DNA from 2 places in the Clostridium sp. SGI.024 genome. Region 1 is predicted to be linked to the other one. Evidence: a T-box and tRNA genes for the amino acid it is inferred to sense, from the RefSeq annotation. Region 1 holds a T-box; the other holds one or more tRNA genes.

What was found. The T-box of region 1 lies ahead of ACQRD5_RS09705 (valine--tRNA ligase). A T-box ahead of a tRNA ligase gene usually reads a tRNA of that ligase, here a tRNA-Val.
Region 2: it encodes a tRNA-Val, which carries the amino acid that the T-box ahead of ACQRD5_RS09705 (valine--tRNA ligase) is inferred to sense. The anticodon was not compared.

Annotation. Positions count from the first base shown of each region.
Region 1 is NZ_JBNPON010000029.1:21,147-35,979, reverse strand. It holds gene ACQRD5_RS09725 (transglutaminase-like domain-containing protein) at 1-284, shown strand, start outside; gene ACQRD5_RS09720 (tetratricopeptide repeat protein) at 346-702, opposite strand; gene ACQRD5_RS09715 (carbohydrate kinase family protein) at 927-1,871, shown strand; gene ACQRD5_RS09710 (CPC_1213 family protein) at 1,930-2,055, shown strand; T-box leader at 2,203-2,422, shown strand; gene ACQRD5_RS09705 (valine--tRNA ligase) at 2,504-5,146, shown strand; gene ACQRD5_RS09700 (hypothetical protein) at 5,271-5,702, opposite strand; gene ACQRD5_RS09695 (ATP-grasp domain-containing protein) at 5,815-6,708, shown strand; gene ACQRD5_RS09690 (ATP-grasp domain-containing protein) at 6,705-7,493, shown strand; gene ACQRD5_RS09685 (bifunctional folylpolyglutamate synthase/dihydrofolate synthase) at 7,494-8,807, shown strand; gene deoD (purine-nucleoside phosphorylase) at 8,909-9,619, shown strand; gene ACQRD5_RS09675 (ribonuclease Z) at 9,780-10,721, shown strand; gene ACQRD5_RS09670 (DUF4003 family protein) at 10,739-11,728, opposite strand; gene ACQRD5_RS09665 (molybdopterin oxidoreductase family protein) at 11,951-14,035, shown strand; gene ACQRD5_RS09660 (4Fe-4S dicluster domain-containing protein) at 14,047-14,454, shown strand; gene ACQRD5_RS09655 (NAD(P)/FAD-dependent oxidoreductase) at 14,454-14,833, shown strand, end outside.
Region 2 is NZ_JBNPON010000090.1:143-8,752, reverse strand. It holds gene ACQRD5_RS15920 (ComF family protein) at 12-656, opposite strand; gene ACQRD5_RS15915 (hypothetical protein) at 629-1,651, opposite strand; gene recD2 (SF1B family DNA helicase RecD2) at 1,662-3,893, opposite strand; gene nagA (N-acetylglucosamine-6-phosphate deacetylase) at 4,045-5,175, shown strand; gene metK (methionine adenosyltransferase) at 5,213-6,388, opposite strand; SAM riboswitch class I at 6,487-6,593, opposite strand; tRNA gene ACQRD5_RS15895 (tRNA-Tyr) at 6,812-6,896, opposite strand; tRNA gene ACQRD5_RS15890 (tRNA-Thr) at 6,904-6,978, opposite strand; tRNA gene ACQRD5_RS15885 (tRNA-Val) at 6,984-7,059, opposite strand; tRNA gene ACQRD5_RS15880 (tRNA-Tyr) at 7,081-7,165, opposite strand; tRNA gene ACQRD5_RS15875 (tRNA-Thr) at 7,172-7,246, opposite strand; tRNA gene ACQRD5_RS15870 (tRNA-Tyr) at 7,266-7,350, opposite strand; gene ACQRD5_RS15865 (hypothetical protein) at 7,559-8,005, opposite strand; gene yyaC (spore protease YyaC) at 8,115-8,610, shown strand, end outside.

The DNA.
Region 1 (14,833 bases):
GTGGATCAATAGAAGCATGGAATACTAGAAGAGGAATATGCTTTGATTATGCATGTCTTTACGTTTCTATGTCTAGGGCAGTAGGTTTAAGTACTAGAATAATTACTGGTGAAGCTTATGATGGTCAAAATTATGGACCTCATGCATGGAATCAAGTATATTTGGAGGATGAAGGAAAATGGATTAATGTGGATCCAACTTTTTATTTATCTGGAAATTACTTTGATAATGCTGATTTTAATAAGGATCATTTAAACTCAGAAATTGCTGGAGAGTGGAAGTAAGTTATAGTAATTTTAGCACAAATAATAGAGTTAAAGAAAAAAGTCCTATTACCAAAAAGGGTTATAGGGCTTTCTTACTTTTAGATAATATTAATTTAATTGCTTTTTCACAATCAGTATCAGATGAATCTAGAGACCAAGCCATATTAAAGTAAATTAAAGCTTTTTTTATTTCTTCTTTCATTGCATAGCAATAAGCTAAATTGAAATAATATTTACTTTCTTGCTGCATAGATAAAGCTTTTTTTATCATTTCAATAGCTTTGTTAAACTCCTTTAATTTAATAAAGCATACTCCACAATTATAATATGAACATGCTGTATTTTCATTATTTTCAATGGATTTTTTGTATAAATCTATTGCTTTTTCATAATCCTTAAGATTGTAATATTTATTTCCTTCATTAAATGATTGCATAGATACCTCCTGGATATACTTTCTATTAATATAATTATTTCCTAATTAATTTATTATTATTCAATATATGTATTTTTTATATTCTGTGATAATTAAAAATATATATAATTTACATAATATAATTCGACAAAGTTTTTCAAAAATCACTTTATTTTTTTAGTTTTCTTTAATATAATGTATTTATGTTTTTTTTAGAATGGACAATATAGATCAGGAGAGATGGTATGTGTAAGAATAATCCTTATATTTTAGTATTAGGAGCATCAATTGTAGATATTATAGGTTTTAGTAGGAAGAAGTATCAGAAAAGGGATTCAATACCTGGACAAATAAAAATATCTTTAGGAGGAGTATGTAGGAACATAGCTGAAAATTTAGCAAGAGTTAATGTTAATACAGAATTTATTTCTATCTTAGGTGGGGATGAACAAGGTAGGAATATATTAGATAACTCAATGAAGATAGGATATAATATGGAAAATTCTTTGATTTTAGAAGAAGAATGTACACCTACTTATATGGCAGTTTTAAATGAAAATGGTGAAATGGAATCTGCTATAGTAGATATGGAGTGTTTAAATAAAATGGATTCAGCATTTATTGATTCAAAAGCAAGTATTATTGAAAATGCAGAATATGTTGTTTTAGATGCTGATAATCCAGAGCTTTTAGAATATATATTAACTAAGTTCCAAGGAAAAACTAAATTTATTTTAGATCCTGTTTCTGCAACAAAAGCAAAAAAGGTAGAGCATTTAATTAAGTATTTTCATACTATAAAGCCAAATAGGTTAGAAACAGAACTTTTATGTAGATTTAAAATAGAAAGTGATAATGATTTAGTTAAAGCTGCTAATTATTTTAGATCTTTAGGAGTTGAAAATGTATTTATTAGCTTAGATGCTGATGGAATATATTATAAAAACTCAAAGGAAGAAGGTAAAATAAGAACTACAGCAGTTGAAGTTAAAAATGTTACAGGAGCTGGAGACTCTTTTGTAGCAGGTGTTGGATATGGATATATGAATAAATTATCTATTAAAGATACTGTAAAATATGCTATTGCAATGTCTATAGCAACTATAACTCATGAAGAAACTATAAATCCAAGTATGAGTGAAGATTTTGTTAATGAGTTTATTAAAGACATGGAATGGATTGAAGGATAAGTACATAAATCATATTTCTTTTACATAAGCTAATGATACAAACTTGGAGGTGAAAGAAATGAGTAAGAAATCTAAAAATAGTCATAAGAAACATATTAATCATAATCCACAAGTAGAAAGTGTAAAGGCAGCTTTTGGGGAACCAAAAGCAAAAGAACATAATCCAAAGGATTTTATAATTTAAGAATATGGGAGCTGTATAACAGCTCCAAATAATCATAAAATAAGTTAGTTATTAAAACTCCCCTAGGAGTTTTTCTTTAATTCTTTCATTTCTTTTATATTGACAAAAATAATAATATATTATAATATATCTATACAAAATCATATATTAAAAGCAATGAGAAAGAGGAGTAAGCAATACTGTATATAAAGAGAATGAAGGTCACCGGCTGAAAGCCTTCTATATTAAAGTACCCTGAAGGTAGCTTTTGAGCATCTTTACTGAAACTAAGTAGGTAAAGGCGGCTGTCTTAGTCGTTAATAAATAAAGAGCTTAATATATTTATATGTTAAGAATAAAGGTGGTACCGCGAGTCTTCGTCCTTTTGTGATGAAGGCTCTTTTTTTATATAAAAAATTAAAACTATAATGAAATTATTATTGGTTTATTAAATAAAGGAGGATTTTAAATGTCAGAAAATAAAAACTTAGCAACAACTTATAATCCAAAAGACTTTGAAGAAAGAATTTATAAAAATTGGGAAGAAAATAAGTATTTTACACCTGTAATTGATAAAAATAAGAAGCCTTTTTCAATAGTTATGCCACCACCAAATATAACTGGTAAGCTTCACTTAGGTCATGCACTTGATAATACTCTTCAAGATATGCTTATAAGATTTAAGAGAATGCAAGGATATTGTACTTTATGGCTTCCAGGTCAAGACCATGCTTCAATTGCAACTGAAGTTAAGGTTGAAAATGAGCTTTTAAAAGAAGGCTTAGTTAAAAAAGAAATGGGAAGAGAAGCTTTCCTTGAAAAAGTTTGGGAATGGGCAAATGAATATAGAGGCACTATAAGAACTCAGCTTAAGAAAATGGGAGTTTCTTGCGATTTCTCAAGAGAAGCCTTTACTATGGACGAAAACTTAAATAAGGCAGTTAGAACTGTTTTCGTTAAACTATATAATGAAGGTTTAATATATCAAGGAAATAGAATAACAAATTGGTGTCCAAAGTGTACAACAGCACTTTCAGATGCAGAAATAGAATATGAAGAAAAAGAAGGTTTCTTCTGGCATATAAATTACCCATTAGCTGATGGTAGTGGATATTTAGAAATAGCAACTACAAGACCAGAAACACTACTTGGTGATACTGCTGTTGCTGTAAATCCAAATGATGATAGATTCAAAGCTTTAGTAGGAAAGATGATAAAGTTACCTTTAACAGATAGAGAAATTCCTATAGTTGCAGATGATTATGTTGATATGGAGTTTGGAACAGGTGCTGTTAAAATAACACCTGCTCACGATCCTAATGATTTCCAAGTTGGACTTAGACATAATTTACCACAAATTAGAGTTATGGATGACCATGGAGTTATTAATGAGCTTGGAGGAAAATATAAAGGCTTAGATAGATACGAAGCTAGAAAGCAAATGGTTAAAGATTTAGAGGAACAAGGTTTATTAGTTAAAGTTAAACCTCACACTCATAATGTTGGAACCCACGATAGATGTGGAACTGTTATAGAGCCTATCATATCTAAACAATGGTATGTTAAAATGGAATCTTTAGCTAAACCAGCTATAGAAGTAGTTAAAAATAATGAAACTAAGTTCGTTCCAGAAAGATTTGATAAGATATACTTTAACTGGATGGAAAATATTCAAGATTGGTGTATTTCAAGACAATTGTGGTGGGGACATAGAATCCCAGTTTGGTACTGTAATGATTGTAGAGAAATTATAGTTGAAGTGGATGCACCAGATGTTTGTCCTAAGTGTGGATCTAAACACTTACATCAAGATGAAGATGTATTAGATACTTGGTTTTCATCAGCTTTATGGCCTTTCTCAACTTTAGGTTGGCCAAATAAAACAGAGGATTTAGAGTACTTCTATCCAACAAATGTTTTAGTAACTGGATATGATATTATCTTCTTCTGGGTTGCAAGAATGATATTCTCAGGAATACACAATATGGATAAAACTCCATTTGACACAGTTCTAATACATGGTATTATAAGAGATTCACAAGGAAGAAAAATGAGTAAATCTTTAGGTAATGGAGTTGACCCATTAGAAGTTATAGATGAATATGGTGCAGATGCTTTAAGATTTATGTTAGTTACTGGTAACTCACCAGGAAATGATATAAGATATATTCCAGAAAGAGTTGAAGCTGCTAGAAACTTTGCAAATAAGATGTGGAATGCATCTAGATTTGTAATGATGAACTTAGATAAAGAAGTAATGAATAAATATGCTGATTGCAAGGAATATAGCTTAGCTGATAAATGGATTCTTTCAAGAATGAATACTTTAGTTAAAGAAGTAACTGAAAACATGGAAAAATATGAACTTGGAATTGCACTTCAAAAAGTATATGACTTTATGTGGACTGAATTCTGTGATTGGTATATAGAATTAGTTAAGGGAGTATTATACGGAGAAGATGAAAAAGCTAAAGGTATAGTTTACAATGTTTTAAATGAAGTATTACAAACAGGACTTAAGTTATTACATCCAGTAATGCCATTTATAACTGAAGAAATATATACTACATTAACAGATGGAGATTCAATAGTTCTTTCAAACTGGCCAGAATATAAGGAAGCTTTAGAAAATGATAAAGCAGAAAAAGATATGGACTTTATAATTGAAGCAATTAAAGGCTTAAGAAATGTTAGAGCAGAAATGAATGTTCCACCATCAAGGAAAGCTAAGGTTATAGCACATGCTACAAATGAAGCAAAGGAAGCATTTACTTCAGGAGTTAACTATATTGAAAAGCTAGCATCTGCATCTGAAGTAGTATTTATAACTGATAAAAATGAAGTTCCAGAAAATGCGGTATCTTTAGTTGTTAAAGGTGGAGAATTATTTATGCCACTTTTAGACTTAGTAGATAAGGAAAAGGAACTTGAAAGATTAAATAAAGAAAAGAAAAAGCTAGAAGGTGAAGTTGAAAGAATAGATAAAAAGCTTTCTAACCAAGGTTTCGTTTCTAAAGCTCCTCAAGCTGTAATAGATGGAGAAAAAGAAAAGAGAGAAAAATATCAAGAAATGCTAAATGCTGTTTTAGTTAGAATAGAAGCTTTAAATTAGTTAAGAACTAAAAGGTAATAGTGAATAGTTAAGGTTGTAATTTGTGCCAAATTACGAAAATAAATTAAGGGAGAATAGTTAATAGATTAACATCTATTAGCGATACTCCCTTAATTTATTTATATTAAAAGATTTGTAAAATAGTATTTGCTAAATTGCTATTTGGATCTTTTTCTAGAACTTCTTCTGCTATTTTTATTGCAGCATAAGTTTTTAAAAATGGGTTAGGCAAAGTAGCAAAAATGAGAATCCACTCTTTATAATCTATATTATCATCATATTTTAAAGCTTTTTCTATATGGTAAAATGCTAACTCTTCATAAGATAATGGTGTTAACACTATAAAAATATAATAAGACATTAAATAATGACCATAAGCTAGTTCTTTATAAAGATTTTTAGTTTCAAGAGTATTTATTTTATTAATTAACCAAAAATAAAAGTTATTTTTTATATAGTAATCGCAATTCTTTAAAGAAACTAGTTTTTCTTCATTTATTTCGTATATAGATATTTTATTTAAATCTAAATCTAAAATTTCATTTAAATCATTCATGATTAGGCTCCTTTTGTTAAGTATAATAATTATAGTATAAAGGTTGACAAAGAATTTTAAAAGTGATAAAAATAGGTTAATTAATACTACATAATAAGAGAGTAGGTTGAATATGACTGGATGGATAATTTATAATGGAACATTAAATATTACTAAAATAATAGAGCTTGTAGATTCCTTAGTTGAAGATGCTAGGAAGTTAGGTATAAATTTAGAGGCTATAAAAAATACAGAATTAATTCCTATGTATGATAATAATGGAGAAGCCAAGCTAATTTATAGTAGAAAAGTGGAAGAACCAAAGTTTATTATTTTTTGGGATAAGGATGTATTACTTGCAAGTCACTTAGAAAAAATGGGTTATAGAGTTTTTAATTCTAGTACTGCTATTAAGAATTGTGATCATAAGGGTCTTATGCATTTAGTTCTTTCAAACAATAGTATAAGTATGCCGAAAACTATTATATCTCCAATGATATTTGATTATTTATTAAATAGTGAAGATTATTTAATTAACTGCTATGAAGCTTTAGGGGAAAGTGTAATAATAAAAGAAGCTATGGGTTCCTTTGGAATGCAGGTTTACTTAATAAATAATAGGGAAGAATTTATTAATAAAGTTAAAGATCTAAATAAAAATAAAATAGATTTTATAATTCAAGAAAATATAAAAAGTAGCTTTGGAAAAGATATAAGAGTTAATATTATTGGAGATAAAGTTATAGGGGCTATGCTTAGAACATCAGAAAGAGATTTCAGAGCCAATATATCTCAAGGTGGTAAGGGTACTTTAGTAGAGCTAAATAAAGAGCAAGAAGAAATTGCACTAAAGGCACATAAAGTACTTGGGTTAGATTTCTCGGGGGTGGATTTATTATTTGGAGAAAATAATAAGCCATTACTTTGCGAAGTAAATTCAAATTTGAATTTTCTAAGCTTTGAAAAAATATATGGAAAAGGCTTTGGTAAGAAAATATTAGAATATATTTTAGGGGAAATTTTATGATTGATGGTATTTTAATATACAATGAAAAAGATATAGAGAAAAATAATTCATATATAAGTTGGCTTATTGAAGAAGGAAGAAAAAGAGGACTTAATATAAGACTTATATTAGATAAAGATATTAATGATTTAGAATATAATTTTAAATTTGCAATAAATAGATCTAGAAATTTTAATCTTACTTATAAGTTGGAAGAAGAAGGAATTAGAGTTTATAACAACTATAAGTTTTGTATTTTAGGTAATGATAAATTAATTGCTTATGATTATATAGATACTTTAGGAATAAAATATCCAAAGGTTTTTAGAAATTTAGATAATAGTTTTAAAATAAATAAAGTTATAGAAAAACCTAAAAATGGGCATGGTGGTTCTGACATTAGAATAGTTAATGAATATGATAATTTAGATTTTAGTAAAAATGTTTATCAAGAATATATTGAAGATTATATTGGTGATATAAGATTTTATGTTATAAAAAATAAAATTGAACATGCTGTAATTAGAATTCCTAAGGAAAATAGTATTATATCAAATTTTACAAAGGGTGGAGATGTTCAGATCTACAATTATTCTAACAAAGAAGAAAAGATTATTAATAAGATATTAGAAAATTTAAATATAGACTTCGGTGGAATAGATTTTTTACTTCTAAGAAATGGAGAACTTTTATTTAACGAATTTGAAGATGCTGTTGGTAGTAGGATGTTAAGCTATTTAGGAATAAATGATACAATGGAAAAGTTTTTAAATCATATTTCAAATGAAGTTAAAGGGATGGTATAAATGAAAGATATAGATACACTTAAATATTTAGAGGAGTTAAGAGTGCTTGGATCAAATTATGGACTTGAGCGTACAGAAAGATTACTTGAGTTATTAGGTAATCCACATAAAAAATTAAAACTTATACATATAGCAGGTACTAATGGAAAAGGTTCAACATCTGCAATTTTAGGTAAAGTGTTAATTGAACATGGTTATAAGATAGGTTTCTTTAATTCTCCACATTTGGAGGAAATAGAAGAAACTATAAGAATAAATGATAATAATATTAAAGAAGAGGATTTTATAAGTTTAATAAATGAAATAAAACCTTTTGTAAATCAAGTAGTTAAGGAAGGTTTTAATCACCCAACTGAATTTGAAGTTTTAACTTGTATAATGTTTTTATATTTATATAGACAAAAGGTGGATTTTGGAATTATTGAAGTTGGGTTAGGAGGAAGATTAGATTCAACAAATGTATTAACTCCTATTTTATCAATTATTACTTCTATTAGTATGGATCATATGAATATTTTAGGAAATACAATAGAAGAAATATCTAAAGAAAAAGCAGGAATAATAAAAAGAGGAATTCCTATAGTTACTTATATTCAAAGAGATGAAGTAATAAGAGTTATTACAGAAAAAGCTATAAAAGAAAATTCTAATTTAATTATAGTAAATCCTAATAATTATAAAATTTTAGAAATCAATAGGGACAATAATATAAATCAAAAGATTTTAGTTAATATTAATGGCAAAGAAGAGATACTTAATTTATCTTTATTAGGAAAACATCAAATGCTTAACTTATCTTTAGCTATTGAAGCTTTAAAAGAATTAGATAATTTAAAATACATTAATTTAGATATAAATATATTAAAACTAGCTACTAGGATGGTAAAGTGGAAGGGTAGACTAGAAATATTAAATGAAAAACCATATATTGTAGTTGATGGTGCTCATAACGTAGATGGCGTTCAGTATTTAAAAAAGAATATAGAAGAATACTTTAAATATAAAAATTTATATTTAATACTAGGAATTTTAGGCGATAAAGAAGTAGAAAAAATGTTGGAAATTATTGCTCCTATGGCTAAGGAAGTATATACTGTTACCTCTAACTCAAATAGAGCTACAAATTCAGAAGATTTAAAGAAGAAAGTTTTGAAATACAATAAGAATTGTTTATCCTTTGAAGATTATAAAAAGGCAGCTAACTATGCAATTAATAGAGCTAATGAAGATGATATAATATTAGCTTCTGGATCTTTGTATATGATTGGTAAAATGAGAGAAATAATTAAGGGGATAATAAGTAATAATAATTAAGTAAGAGTTTAAGATAAATCTTTTTAAATCAATGATATAAGTATATAATAATAATTGTATTATAAAAAGTAATTTGTAAATATATTAAGGAGGCTTTTGATATGGCAAAGCATTTACACATAATGGCTAGCGAAGGAGCAATAGCAGAAACAGTATTATTACCAGGAGATCCACTAAGAGCAAAGTTTATAGCAGAAACTTACTTAGAAAATCCTGTTTGCTATAATACAGTTAGAGGAATGTATGGTTATACTGGTACATACAAGGGAAAAAGAATATCAGTACAAGGAACAGGAATGGGATTGCCATCACACTCAATTTATGTAAATGAGTTAATTAGATTTTATGGAGCTAAAAGACTTATTAGAATTGGCTCAGCTGGTTCAATTAACGATAATGTGAATGTAAGAGATATAGTATTAGCACAAAGTGCATCTACTAACTCAGCAATAAATAATAGAAGATTTTTAGGAATGGATTATGCTCCTACAGCAAACTTTGAACTTTTATTAGAAGCATATAATAAAGGAAAAGAAAAGGGATTAAATATAAAGGTTGGTAATGTTTTATCTTCAGACTTATTTTATGATGATACAAATGTAGGTGGCTTAAATTTATGGGCAGAATATGGATGCTTAGCTGTGGAAATGGAATCAGCAGAATTATATACCCTTGCTGCAAAATATAATGTAGAAGCATTATCTATATTAACAATTTCAGATCATGTATTTAAAGGAATAGAAACAACACCAGAAGAAAGACAAGAAAGCTTTACAGATATGATGGAAATTGCCCTAGAACTTGCAAAATAATGAATAGGTAATAGTAAATAATGAAGAACTAAGGGATAAACTCCTTAAGAATTTCTAAAATATATATTTTTATTTGGAGCTGTGAAAACAGCTCCTTTCCACAATTATTCACTATTCACTTTTAACTATTAACTGTGCGTAGCACAAAAGAGGTGTTTTTTTGATAGATTTAACTTTACTTGGTTGTGGTGGTGGAATGCCTATGCCAAATAGACATTTATCATCACTTTTTATTAATTTTAGTGGAAGAAAAATATTAATAGATGTTGGTGAAGGAACTCAAGTTGCCATAAGGAAAAATAAGCTAGGATTTAAAGCAATAGATATAATACTAATAACTCATGTACATGGAGATCATATAGTAGGGTTACCTGGACTACTTGCAACTATTGGGAATAGTGGTAGAGAAGAACCTTTAACTATTATTGGACCAACAGGGATAAAAGATGTTATTAAGGGGCTTAGTGTGTTATTTCCATATTTACCTTATGAGCTAAAGGTAGAAGAGAATAGAAAGGAATTGGGATTTGCATTAAATAAAGCTAATTTAGATTTATGTGATATAAGTAAGTGTGAGGTTATTCTTAAAGCAGAAGAACTTGATCATTCAGCAGCATGTTTAGGATATAGTTTATATTTTAAGAGAAGAAGAAAGTTCAATATAGATAAAGCTATAGAAATGAAGGTACCTAAAGTTTTATGGAGTAAATTGCAAAAAGAAGAAGTAGTTAATTTTGAAGGAATAACTTATGATAGTTCAATGGTTCTAGGTGATGAAAGAAATGGTATAAAATTAAGTTATATTACTGATACAAGACCTGATGAAAAAATAATAAATTTAATTGCAGATAGTGATTTATTTATATGTGAAGGGACTTATGGGAGTGATGCTGATATTCATAAAGCTATAAAAAATAAGCATATGACTTTTAAAGAAGCTGCTACTTTAGCTAAGTTAGGAAAGGTTAATGAACTTTTACTAACACACTTTAGTCCTGCTATGATTGATCCAAGTGAATTTATAGAAAATGCAACATCAATATTTACTAATACTATTATAGGGGAAGATGGAATGGAAAAATCCTTAAAGTTTATAGATTAAACTTTAAGGATTTTTAATTAGTTGCTAGCAGCAGCGGCTGCAGCTGCAGCACTAGCAGCAGAAGCTGCCGCTATTTGCATAATTATAACTATATTTAATGATATACTATTTGTTGTTTCTATTAATTTATCTTTAATTGAGGAATCAGTATTTTCAATTGCTTCTAAGGAAACCAATGAAGCGGCTATCATATTTCTTATTACTGAATCTAAAGAAAAAATTCCAAATCCACGATGTTTTGATAATTTTTTAGTTGTTGAAGTTAACTCATTAGCAAAATTTTCATAATCATAATTAGTTAGAGCCACTACACCTAAAATTGGTAGGGAATAACTTTTTAATGCTGTTGAGTGTTTCTTTAAGGTTTTATTTAATAAAATTACCTTTTCACATTTTTCTTCAGGTGAACCTTCGAAAAGTGAAAGTATGTGAGTTAAACTTTGAAGATTATTGCCAGCAATAAAACCATTTTTTCTTAAAATACTATAGCATTCCTCCATATCTTTGAAGGTTTTGTCTAAGTCTTTAGATGTTGTAGCAATTAAAGCTGCTGAACAAATATCTTCATGTCCAGTTAAAAATAAATGATTTTCTTTCATAAGATCATAAGCTTTTCTAGTATTAATTACTAACGAATCTATTTCATTATCTTCTTTGTAATTATAAATTGTTTGTGCAGCTAGCACTAAAAATTCATTAGTAAAAAATCTATCTTTTAATTTTTTATAAATATCCATAATTTCGTGAAAACTTTCATTGGGATTATTTTTCATTGATAAATTAACGGCAGTAGTTAATAAGTTATTTCCTCTGAAGTTAGAAAAAATACTTGAATTTCCTTTTATTATAGAAATACATTCATTAATTTTATCTATATCAGCTTCAATATTTCTTAAAGTCAGATTTAATGCATTACACCTTTTAAAGGTTCCCATTCCAAAGCTTGATTTCGCATTTTCTAAAACAGTGCTATTTCTAATTAATAAATCTAATTTACTATCTAACATATTATTACCCCTTTCATCTAATATAAAAATAGTATAGTTGAATTTTTTACCAAAGTCAATTATATTAACCCATTATACAGTAAAAAATAACTCATTATTAATTGTGAATTAAATAACAAAAGTTAATAATACTGTGATAATAATCACAGTTTCTATAAATTATTAATGATAAAATATAATTGTTTAATTAATTTCTATTATTAGAAGTGGAGATGTATATATATGAGAAAGATTCAATCAACTTGTAACTTATGTGCTTTAGCATGTAATGTAGACTTTCATGTTGAAGGTGGAGAAATAAAGAGAGTTTCGCCTACTAAAGATTACCCAGTTAATAAAGGGTTCTGTTGTATAAAAGGTTTAAACTTGGATAAGCAACAAACTAAAATAAAGGCAAGAAAGTCTCCATTAGTAAGAGATGAAAATGGAGAAATGAAGGAAGTATCTTGGGACGAAGGAATTAAACTATTTGCTGAAAAAATGACAAATATTCAAAATAAATATGGAAAAGAAAGTGTTGCATATATTAGTACAGGCCAAATGACTACTGAAGAAATGGCTTTATTAGGTCATGTTGGTAGAAACTATATGGGAATGCATGGAGATGGAAATACTAGATTATGTATGGCAACATCTGTTGTAGCTCATAAGCAAAGTTTTGGATTTGATGCTCCTCCTTATACTTTAAATGACGCTGAACTATCAGATACAATATTCTTAATAGGAGCTAACCCTGTAATTGCTCATCCAGTATTCTGGGGAAGAATAAGAGGAAATAAAGAAGCAAAAATAATTACAATAGATCCAAGAAGATCAGAAACAGCATTAAATTCAGATATATGGATAGATATTAAGCCAAAGGCTGATTTAGTTTTAATGTACACATTAGCGAATACGTTAATTCAAAATGGTTGGATTGACAATAAATATATAGAAGAACATACTGAAGGATTTGAAGAGTTTAAGAATCATGTTTCTAAATTTAATTTAGAGGATGTAGAAGAAAATACAGGAATATCTAAAGAAAGAGTGTTAGAGCTTGCAGAAATAATACATAATGGTAAAAGAGTATCTTTCTGGTGGACAATGGGGGTTAATCAAGGATACCAAGCAGTTAGAACAGCACAGTCAATAATTAACTTAGCTTTAATAACTGGAAATATAGGAAGACCAGGGACAGGAGCTAATTCATTAACAGGGCAATGTAATGCAATGGGCTCAAGAGCTTTTAGTAATACTGCAGGACTTTATGGTGGTGGAGATTTCGATAATCCAGTAAGAAGAAAGGCAGTTGCTGAAGCTTTAGGTGTAGAGGAAGATGTTCTTATAACTAAGCCTACTTTACCATATAACGTTATAATAGAAAAAGCTATTGCAGGAGAAATTAAAGGATTATGGGTAATTTGTACAAACCCAAGACATTCATTTACTAATAATAAGCAATTTTTAGATGCTGTTAAGAATTTAGATTTCTTAGTGGTTCAAGATATATATGAAGATACAGATACAGCTAAGCTTTGTGACTTATATTTACCTTCTGTTCCAGCAATTAAAAAAGAAGGTGTACTTATAAATACTGAACGTAGACTATCAAAGGTAAATCCTGTTATAGCTAAAGAAGAAGGAGAACTTTCTGATTTTGAAATATTCTTCAAAATTGGTGAAGAGTTAGGAATGGGAAGCTTATTAGATAATTGGAAGACACCAAGAGATACTTTTGAATTATTAAAGAAGTGTTCTAAGGGAATGCCTTGTGACATTACTGGGGTTACTTATGAAATGTTAGAAGGCGAAAATATGAGTGGCTCTAGAGGGGTTCAATGGCCATTTAGAGAAGGACAAGTATTGGAAGAAGATGAAAGAAGATTATATGAAGATGGAAATTACTATACACCATCTAAGAAGGCTAAGATTTTCTTTGAAGATATAGCTGAAAATCCAACAAAGGCTTCAAAAGAGTTCCCTTATATATTTAATAGTGGAAGAGGAACAGTTGGTCAATGGCATACTCAAGTTAGATCAAGAGAAATTGAACATAACAAGATTTATAGCAAAGAATCTTATGTATTAATGAATCCAGAGTTAGCTAAAGAGTTAAATATAGAAGAAAACGAAAGAGTAAATATTACTTCTCAAAACGGAAAAACTAGTGAATTTAATGTTGTATATTCAGAAAATGTTAAAAAATATTATTTATATGCACCTATTCACTATATAGAAACAAATTCACTTACTCCTTCAGTTTATGATCCTTATTCAAAGGAGCCATCTTTTAAAACTGTTGCAGTAAATATTTCTAAGAAATAGGAGATTTAAATATGAAAAGAATAAAAATTGATAGATCTAAATGTGTTGGATGTTTAACTTGTACAACAGCATGCATAGTATCTCATAATTCAGAAGATACAAGAAGTAGAATTACTGTAGACAGTAATGGAAAATATGCACCTATTTTTTGTAGACATTGCGATAGACCAGAATGTGTTTACACTTGCATGACAGGAGCTATGAGCAAAGATAAAGATACTGGTTTAGTAAATTATGATAAAGATCGTTGTGCAAGCTGTTATATGTGTATAATGGCATGTCCTTATGGAGTTTTAAAAGCTGATAGCAGAACTCATAAGGAAATTATGAAATGCGATGGCTGTAAAGATGCTGGGACTCCACAGTGTGTAGAAAGATGTCCAATGGCAGCTATTACATTAGAGGAGGTATCTAATTAATGAGATATGTAGTTATAGGAGCATCTGCAGCAGGAATTAGTGGAGCAAAAACATTAAGAGAATTAGATAAGGATGCTGAAATAGTATTAATTTCTAAAGATACTGAAGTATATTCAAGATGTATTTTACATCATTATATATCTAATCATAGAAATATTGAAAAATTAAATTTTACATCTAAAAACTTTTTTGAAGAATACAATATAAGCTGGATTAAAGGCGTAGAAGTATTAGAATTAAAAGATGAGGAAAAGACCTTAAATCTTTCAAATGGTGAAAGTATTAAATATGATAAGTTAATGATTTGTAGTGGAGCATCTGCTTTTATTCCTCCAGTTGAAGGGTTAAGAGAAGGTAAAAATGTAGTAGGTCTTAGAAA
Region 2 (8,610 bases), on a different contig from region 1:
TTACTCTATTATTATATATAACTTTTAGCAACTGTCAATATATTTATTGAAATTGCCCCGCTCTCTTTAAGCAATTTTTCACATTCATATAAGGTTGCTCCTGTTGTCATAACATCATCTAAAAGCAGTAATTTTTTATTTTTAATGTTTTTATCAGTTTTTAAAGAAAAGGCTCCTTTTATATTTTTATATCTTTCTTCTTTTGATAATAGCTTTTGCTCTTTTATATTTTTATTTTTTATTATATCCTTACATACACTAATACTTAAATTCTTGCTTATTTCTTCAGCTAAATATTCACATTGATTGAAGCCTCTATCTCTTATTGCTTTTTTACTACTAGGTATATAAACTATAAAATCTATATCAAATTTATTTTCTATAATCATATTGCATAAAAAATCTACTAATATTGAACCTGCAACAAAATTTTTATTATACTTAAACTCTAATATAAGTTTTTTTAAAACTCCATTATAATATCCATAAGAATGAACTTTATCAAATTCTTTTACCCTTTTTATCTTACTTTTACATAATGGGCATATACCCATAAATTCACTATCACAAATTATACAACTATTCTTAGGTGGATAAATAATATCTAACAATTCATCCTTCAATGAAATTAATATTTTAGTAATCCATTTTCCCATATAATTTTGTTATATCTCCTTGCTCTTTCCTTTGCTAAGTCCATATCTTCTGATATATCTTTAGCCACTAGTAGCACCTCGCCTATATTTTTACTTTTAATATTTTTTCCTACATCTGCACAGAAATATAGGATTTTTTTATAATTATAAAAATCTTCATCAGCAAATAATGCAACTATATCAATACCCTCTGTCCCTAAAGAATATTCTCTTATATAATTAGTAATAATAAACGCACTCTTATTTTTGTTAATATAAATAGTATCTAATTCTTTTTTTGATTCTCCCTTTAGTAGTTTAATTACATTAACATCCTTTATCTTTATTTCATTAGTATAGTAATTATATACTTTCTGAATCCTTTCTTCAGTTGGAATATAAATTATTACTTTTCTCTTATTATTCTTAAACCATATTAAATAGTCATATAAAGTATATGGAATATCTTCATCAAGTTTAACCCTAGTTGTTATTATTCTAGGTTCTACAAAGACATTTCTCCTAATTAAATCACTTATTTCAAAAGCTGTTCCCATATTAACTACTCTATCTATTGAATATGATATTATTCTTTTAGCATAAATATATAAATACTCTAATCCAGTTCTAATCTCTTCCTTTGATACTATAGAATATTCACTTATATCATCAATAATACAAATATCATAATAATTTTTTACATCTTTAATATTTTTAGAATTTATAAAAACTAAATTTTCAGACCCATCTAATTCCTTATTACAAGAATACTTAAAATTTAATTTTTCTTTCTTTAATTCTACTAATATTTCTTCTTTGCATTTTTCACCATTCCATACATATAAAACCTTTTTATTTTCTTTAATTGACATCTTAATAATATTAATAAAAATTAATGCTGTATTATATGGATTGGTTATTATATTTAAAATTTTTGATTGCTTATTATACCACTTATTTATTTTAGATACACAATTATTAAACTCTTTCACGTTAATTAATATATTATCTAACATTTAACTTCTCCTACTCAGTGAATATTTCATTACTAGTAATATCTACAATTCTATTTTTTAGAGATGAATATCTGCTTACACTCTTATCATTAGTAATCATATATTGTAATGCTTTTGGAACTCCAACAACCACAACTAATTCTTTTGCTCTAGTAATTGCAGTATAAAGTAAATTTTTATTCATAAGTAAAGGTGAACCCATAAAAGCTGGAGTAATAATAACTTTAAACTCACTTCCTTGGCTTTTATGAATGGTTATGGCATAGGCTAATTCTAATTCATCTAAATATATGTAATCATAAACAACTTTTCTTTCATCATCAAAGACTACAGTTAATGTTTTTTCTTCATCATTAATGCTTTCTATAAAGCCCATATCTCCATTAAATACGCCTACTCCTTCATTATCTCCATATCCATTTATTCTAACCCACTTTAAAGAATAATTATTTTTAATTTGCATTACCTTATCCCCTTCTCTAAAGGTAACATCTTTTAAATCTTTTTCTTTTTTACCTGGAGATTTTGGATTTAATACATTTTGCAATTCATTATTTAAATTTTGTACCCCTAGTATACCTTTTCTTGTAGGCGTTAGTATTTGAATATCCCTATATTTATCCCAAGCTGTATTAAACTTTGGAAGCCTTCTATTTATTAAATCTATTATTGTCCTAAGTATTTCATTAACATCTTCCTTATTCTCAAAGAAAAAATCTCCATCTTTTCTATTTAAAATTGGCATTTCTCTATTATTAATTTTATGTGCATTAGTTACTATTAAACTTTCTTTTCCTTGTCTAAATATATCTTTTAATCTAACTACTTTTATAAATTTACTTTCAATTAAGTCTTTTAATACATTTCCTGCTCCTACAGAAGGAAGCTGATCAACATCACCAACTATAATTAATCTAGTGCCTAATTTTATTGCCTTAAGTAAACTATTCATAAGCATTATATCTATCATAGATGCTTCATCTATAATAATTACATCTGCTTCTAGCGGCTCACTTTCGCCTAGCTTATAGTAAGACTTTCCTTCATCACTAACACCCATTTCTAGTAGTCTATGTATTGTTTTAGCTTCTCTTCCAGTAGATTCACTCATTCTTTTTGCTGCTCTTCCAGTTGGAGCCCCTAGAACTACTTTCATATTGTTATTTTCATAAATTTCAATTATGGCTTTTATTATAGTTGTCTTCCCTGTACCAGGTCCTCCTGTAATTATTTCTATTCCATTATCAAAAGCCCCTACTATTGCCTCTCTTTGTGATGGTGCAAATTTTATGCTATATTTTTTTTCAAAAACTCCTATTTCAAACTCAATATCTGAATTAATACTTCTAAAATTCTCCATACTTAAAGTTATTATCCTATTAGTTACACCTAATTCACAATAATAATATGGTAATGCAAATACAGAATCTATCCCTTCTATTTTTTCAACTTTTACTTTAGAATCTAAAGATAAATTATATAAACTTTCTTCAACCATTTCAGAAGTAGCACCTAATATTTTACTTGATTCTCTTATTAATTCATCCTTTGGCATAAATGTATTACCTGAGGCAGAAAATTGGTTTAATATGTATCTAATTCCACTTTGAATTCTAAAAGGAGAATTTGGTTCAATTCCTATACTTTTTGCTATTCTATCAGCAGTTATAAATCCAATACCACTAATTTCATCTGAAAGAATATAAGGATTTTCTAATATTATTTCTTTAGCATCAGCTCCAAATTTTTTGTGGATCTTTATACACTGATTTGTACTCATCCCATGGCCTTGAAAAAACATTACTATATCCTTTAAATCCCTTTGTTCTAAATATGACTCCTTAATAATTTCAAACTTTTTTTCTCCTATTCCTTCTACTAATTTTATTTTATCTATATCTGTATCTAAAACTTCTAAAGTTTTTTCCTTAAATTTTTCTACTAGCCTTTTAGCTGTAATAGGTCCTATTCCTCTTATTATTCCTGTTGATAAATATCTTTCAATTCCTTTTGTGGAATTTGGAAGTATTTCTTCATATTCTTCTATATTAAATTGTCGTCCAAATTGCTTATGAACTACCCATTGTCCTTTTAACTTAACATGTTGACCTTCTTTTATAAAGGGAACCACTCCAACTGCACTAATTATTTCTTTTTCTATTCTTATTTTAGTTACCACATACCCAGTATCGTCACTTTTAAATACAATAGATTCAACTATTCCATTTATACAATCTTCCATGTTACCTTCTCCAAATCTAAATATTTTTATTAATTTCTATTTTTATTATATAATATATCTAAATTAATACATACTAAAGATTAATTTTTTAATTACTATTATTTTCAATATGCTATAATTAATGTATATTCAAATTTATGGAGGTGTTTATATGCTTATAAAAAACTGTAATATTATATATCTTGATAAAATAGAAAAAGGTTCTGTTTTAGTTGAAAATGGTAAGATAAAAGAAATAAATCCAACTAATGTTGATACTACTGACGTACTTGATGCTAATGGATTATATTTATCTCCTGGATTTATAGATGTTCATATTCATGGTGCTGGTGGTCATGATACTATGGATGGTACTTTTGAAGCAATTAATGAAATATCAAAAGTAATAGTAAAACATGGAACTACTGCTTTTACACCAACAACAATGACTGTTGCTGTAGAAGATATTAGAAAGTCAATGGAAGTTATAAAAGAAGCTAAGGAAAATGGAACTGATGGTGCTATCGTACTAGGTGCTCATTTAGAAGGACCTTTCATTAGTCCAAAAGCTATAGGAGCTCAAAATCCTAATTTCTTAATTGCACCAACTTTAGAAAACTATACTGCAATGGTTGGAGATGCTGAAGATGCAGTTGTATCTATCACAATTGCTCCTGAAGTTCCTGGAGCTAAAGAATTAATAAAAGAATTATCTCAAAGAGGAGTTGTTTGCTCTATAGGTCATACTAAAGCTACATATGCCGAAGCTATGGAAGGAATTAAATGTGGATGTTGCCACTCAACTCACCTTTTCAATGCTATGACACCTTTTGCTCATAGAGAACCTGGTGTTGTTGGTGCTATTTTTGATAGTGAAATAACAACTGAAACTATTTCAGATGGAATACATATATCTTACCCAGCCCTTAGAATAGCTTACAACCAAAAGACTCCTGATAAGGTTCTTTTAGTTACAGATGCTATGATGGCTTGTGGAATGTCTGATGGTATGTATGCTTTAGGTGGTCAAGATGTTGAAGTTAAAGATGGTGCTGCAAGATTATTAAGTGGAAGCTTAGCAGGTTCAATTCTTACTTTAGATAGAGCGGTTCATAATGTTTATAAAAACGTTGGACTTCCATTATATGAAGCTGTTAAAATGGCTAGCTATAATGCTGCAAGACACTGTAAAGTTGAAGATAGAAAAGGCCTTATAAAAGAAGGCTATGATGCAGATTTACTATTATTTGATGAAGATATTAACATCAAAAATGTAATAGTTGGCGGAAAAGTATTAGTATAAAAAGGAGCTGCCTAAGCAGCTCCTTAATTTATATATTTTATAAATATTTTTTTATTTCTTCTACTTTGTTTAATTGTTCCCAAGGAAGATTTAAATCAATTCTACCAAAGTGTCCATAAGCTGCAGTTTGCTTATAGATAGGTCTTCTTAAGTCTAAATCTCTAATTATAGCACCTGGTCTTAAGTCAAATATCTTCTCTACAATTGAAACTATTTCTTCTTCAGACTTCTTACCTGTTCCAAATGTTTCTATTTCAATTGATACTGGCTTAGCAACGCCAATAGCATATGCTAATTGTATTTCTAATTTATCAGCAACCCCTGCTGCAACTAAGTTCTTTGCTACCCATCTAGCTGCATATGCTGCAGATCTATCAACCTTAGTTGGATCCTTTCCTGAGAAAGCACCGCCACCATGTCTTCCATATCCACCATAAGTATCAACAATTATCTTTCTTCCTGTTAAACCACTATCTCCTTGTGGGCCACCAACAACAAATCTACCTGTTGGGTTAATAAAATACTTAGTTTTATCATCTAATAATTCAACTGGAACTACAGCTTTTATTACATGTTCCATTAGGTCTTTTCTAATTTGTTCTTGAGAAACTTCTTCGCTGTGTTGTGTTGATATAACGATTGTATCTATTCTTAATACTTTATTATCATCATACTCTACAGTAACTTGAGTTTTTCCATCTGGTCTTAAATATGCTAAAGTTCCGTTTTTTCTAACTTCTGATAATCTTCTTGATAATCTATGAGCCATAGCTATTGGTAATGGCATAAATTCTTCTGTTTCATTAGTTGCAAAACCAAACATCATACCTTGGTCTCCAGCTCCAACAGCTTCAACATTATCCTTTTCTCCCGCTTTATATTCTAAAGCTTCATTTACTCCCATAGCTATATCACCTGATTGCTCATCTATAGAAGTTAAAACTGCACATGTTTCACAGTCAAAACCATATTTGGCTCTATCATATCCTATTTCTTTAATAGTTTCTCTTACTAACTTTGGAATATCAACATAGCAATTAGTTGATATTTCTCCCATAACTAAAACCATTCCTGTAGTAACAGCAGTTTCACAGGCTACTCTTGCCATAGGGTCTTTTGCTAAGATACTATCTAAGACTGCATCTGATATTTGGTCACAAATTTTATCTGGATGTCCTTCTGTAACTGACTCTGATGTAAATAATTTTTTCATATTAATATCTCCTTTCTTTTTTTTGATATTAATTCTAAAAATTTAGCTATATAATAAAAAATCTCTTCGATAAGAAGAGATGTTAAAAATCATAACTTTTCTTATCTTGCAAAATTATATTGCTGGAATTGGCACCACACTCAAATGAATGAAGTAGGTTGCCGGGTTTCATAGGGCCCTTTCCCTCCACCTCTCTTGATAAGAACTAATATCAAATTTTACTTTTCAGATTATATCATTTTTAAAATTATTCGTCAAGAACAATACATATTATTCTGAATATTTGTTTTATAAAAATATTTCTTATTTTTCTTCTCTGTATTTATACTATAGATGCCCTTAATCTTTATTATTCATTTCAAAAAGTCGTAATAAATGAACAAACAAAAAGTCGTACTTCTTATGAAATACGACTTTTTGTTTTGGTGGGGGAGGACGGATTCGAACCATCGAAACGAAACGTAACAGATTTACAGTCTGCCCCCTTTGGCCACTCGGGAACTCCCCCTTATTTATGGAGCTGGCAATAGGAATCGAACCTACAACCTGCTGATTACAAGTCAGCTGCTCTACCGTTGAGCCATGCCAGCATATATGGTGGAAACAACAGGGATCGAACCTGTGACCCTCTGCTTGTAAGGCAGATGCTCTCCCAGCTGAGCTATGCTTCCATACACAAATCAAATTTAAAATGGTGGGGGAGGACGGATTCGAACCATCGAAACGAAACGTAACAGATTTACAGTCTGCCCCCTTTGGCCACTCGGGAACTCCCCCATTTTTTGGAGCTGGCAATAGGAATCGAACCTACAACCTGCTGATTACAAGTCAGCTGCTCTACCGTTGAGCCATGCCAGCATATTCAAATAAATTTAAATGGTGGGGGAGGACGGATTCGAACCATCGAAACGAAACGTAACAGATTTACAGTCTGCCCCCTTTGGCCACTCGGGAACTCCCCCATAAAATTTATTTTATTATTTTCAGTCATTGGATTTTACTCGCTCGACTGACAATGACTAGTATATATTTATTATTTACTAATTTCAAGTTTAATATTTATTCATTTAACTGAATTACAGTTATTTTATTCTATTTTTCTTTCATTTCCTCACATTTAATACTATTATCTTTTTTAAAATTATATTTATTATATTTTATTTATTAAATTTAGTCTAAAATAATTGAATTTATAGAATTCTCTAGTATATCTTTAAATATTTCATAATCTGATGAACTCATTCTCTTTTTAGCTAATTCTACGCCTTTTTTTATTTGTTCTTTGTTGTCTTTATCTATAAAAAAATCATTAATTTTTATTAAATCTAAAATAGATAATTTTTTCATAATTACATTCAACTTTTCTTTTCTCTCATTATCAAGATAATTAAATAAACTATTTGAAATACTTTGCTTTAATGAAACAGTTTCTACTTCAACAGAATCATTAATAAAATCTTTATTTTTATTTAAAGTATTATTTTCATTTATATCTTCACTAAAAATCTCATTACTTAATACCTCTTTACTTTTTAGAGGCTCCCAAATAAGTAAAAAATAAATAGGTATACTTGCACCTAATATAATAGTAAATATATAAATTATTACCTTTTTCATATAGTTCACCACCTTTATTTAATTACTATCCTGTTTATATTTTTTTATACATTTTATTATATTTAAATTGCTTACCACATATATTGGTATAATCAGGAGGTGAATTTTAATGAAGCATAAAGTACATTATGATGATCATAATTCCTACATGGAAATTGCTAATAAAATAAAAGAATATATAAAAGATAATACTGTAATAATTTGTGTAGGTACAGACAAATGTATTGGAGACTCTCTTGGTCCACTTGTAGGTAGTATTTTAGTGGAAAATAATTTTTTATTACCTGTCTTTGGAACACTTCAATCTCCTATTCATGCTTTAAATATTGAAGATAAATTAAATTATATTAATAAACTTCACCCTAATGCACTAATTATAGGTATAGATGCTTGCTTAGGAGAAGAAGATTCTATAGGTGAAATTCATATTCGTGATTATCCAATTCATCCTGGAAAAGGTGTAGGAAAATCCCTGCCAGAAGTTGGACAAATCTCAATAATAGGTATTGTTGATTCTAGTGACAGTGATATTTTTTTTACTAATAGAAGTATTAGACTATTTTTAATTATGGAAATGGCTAAAGTAATATCAAAAGCCCTTATAT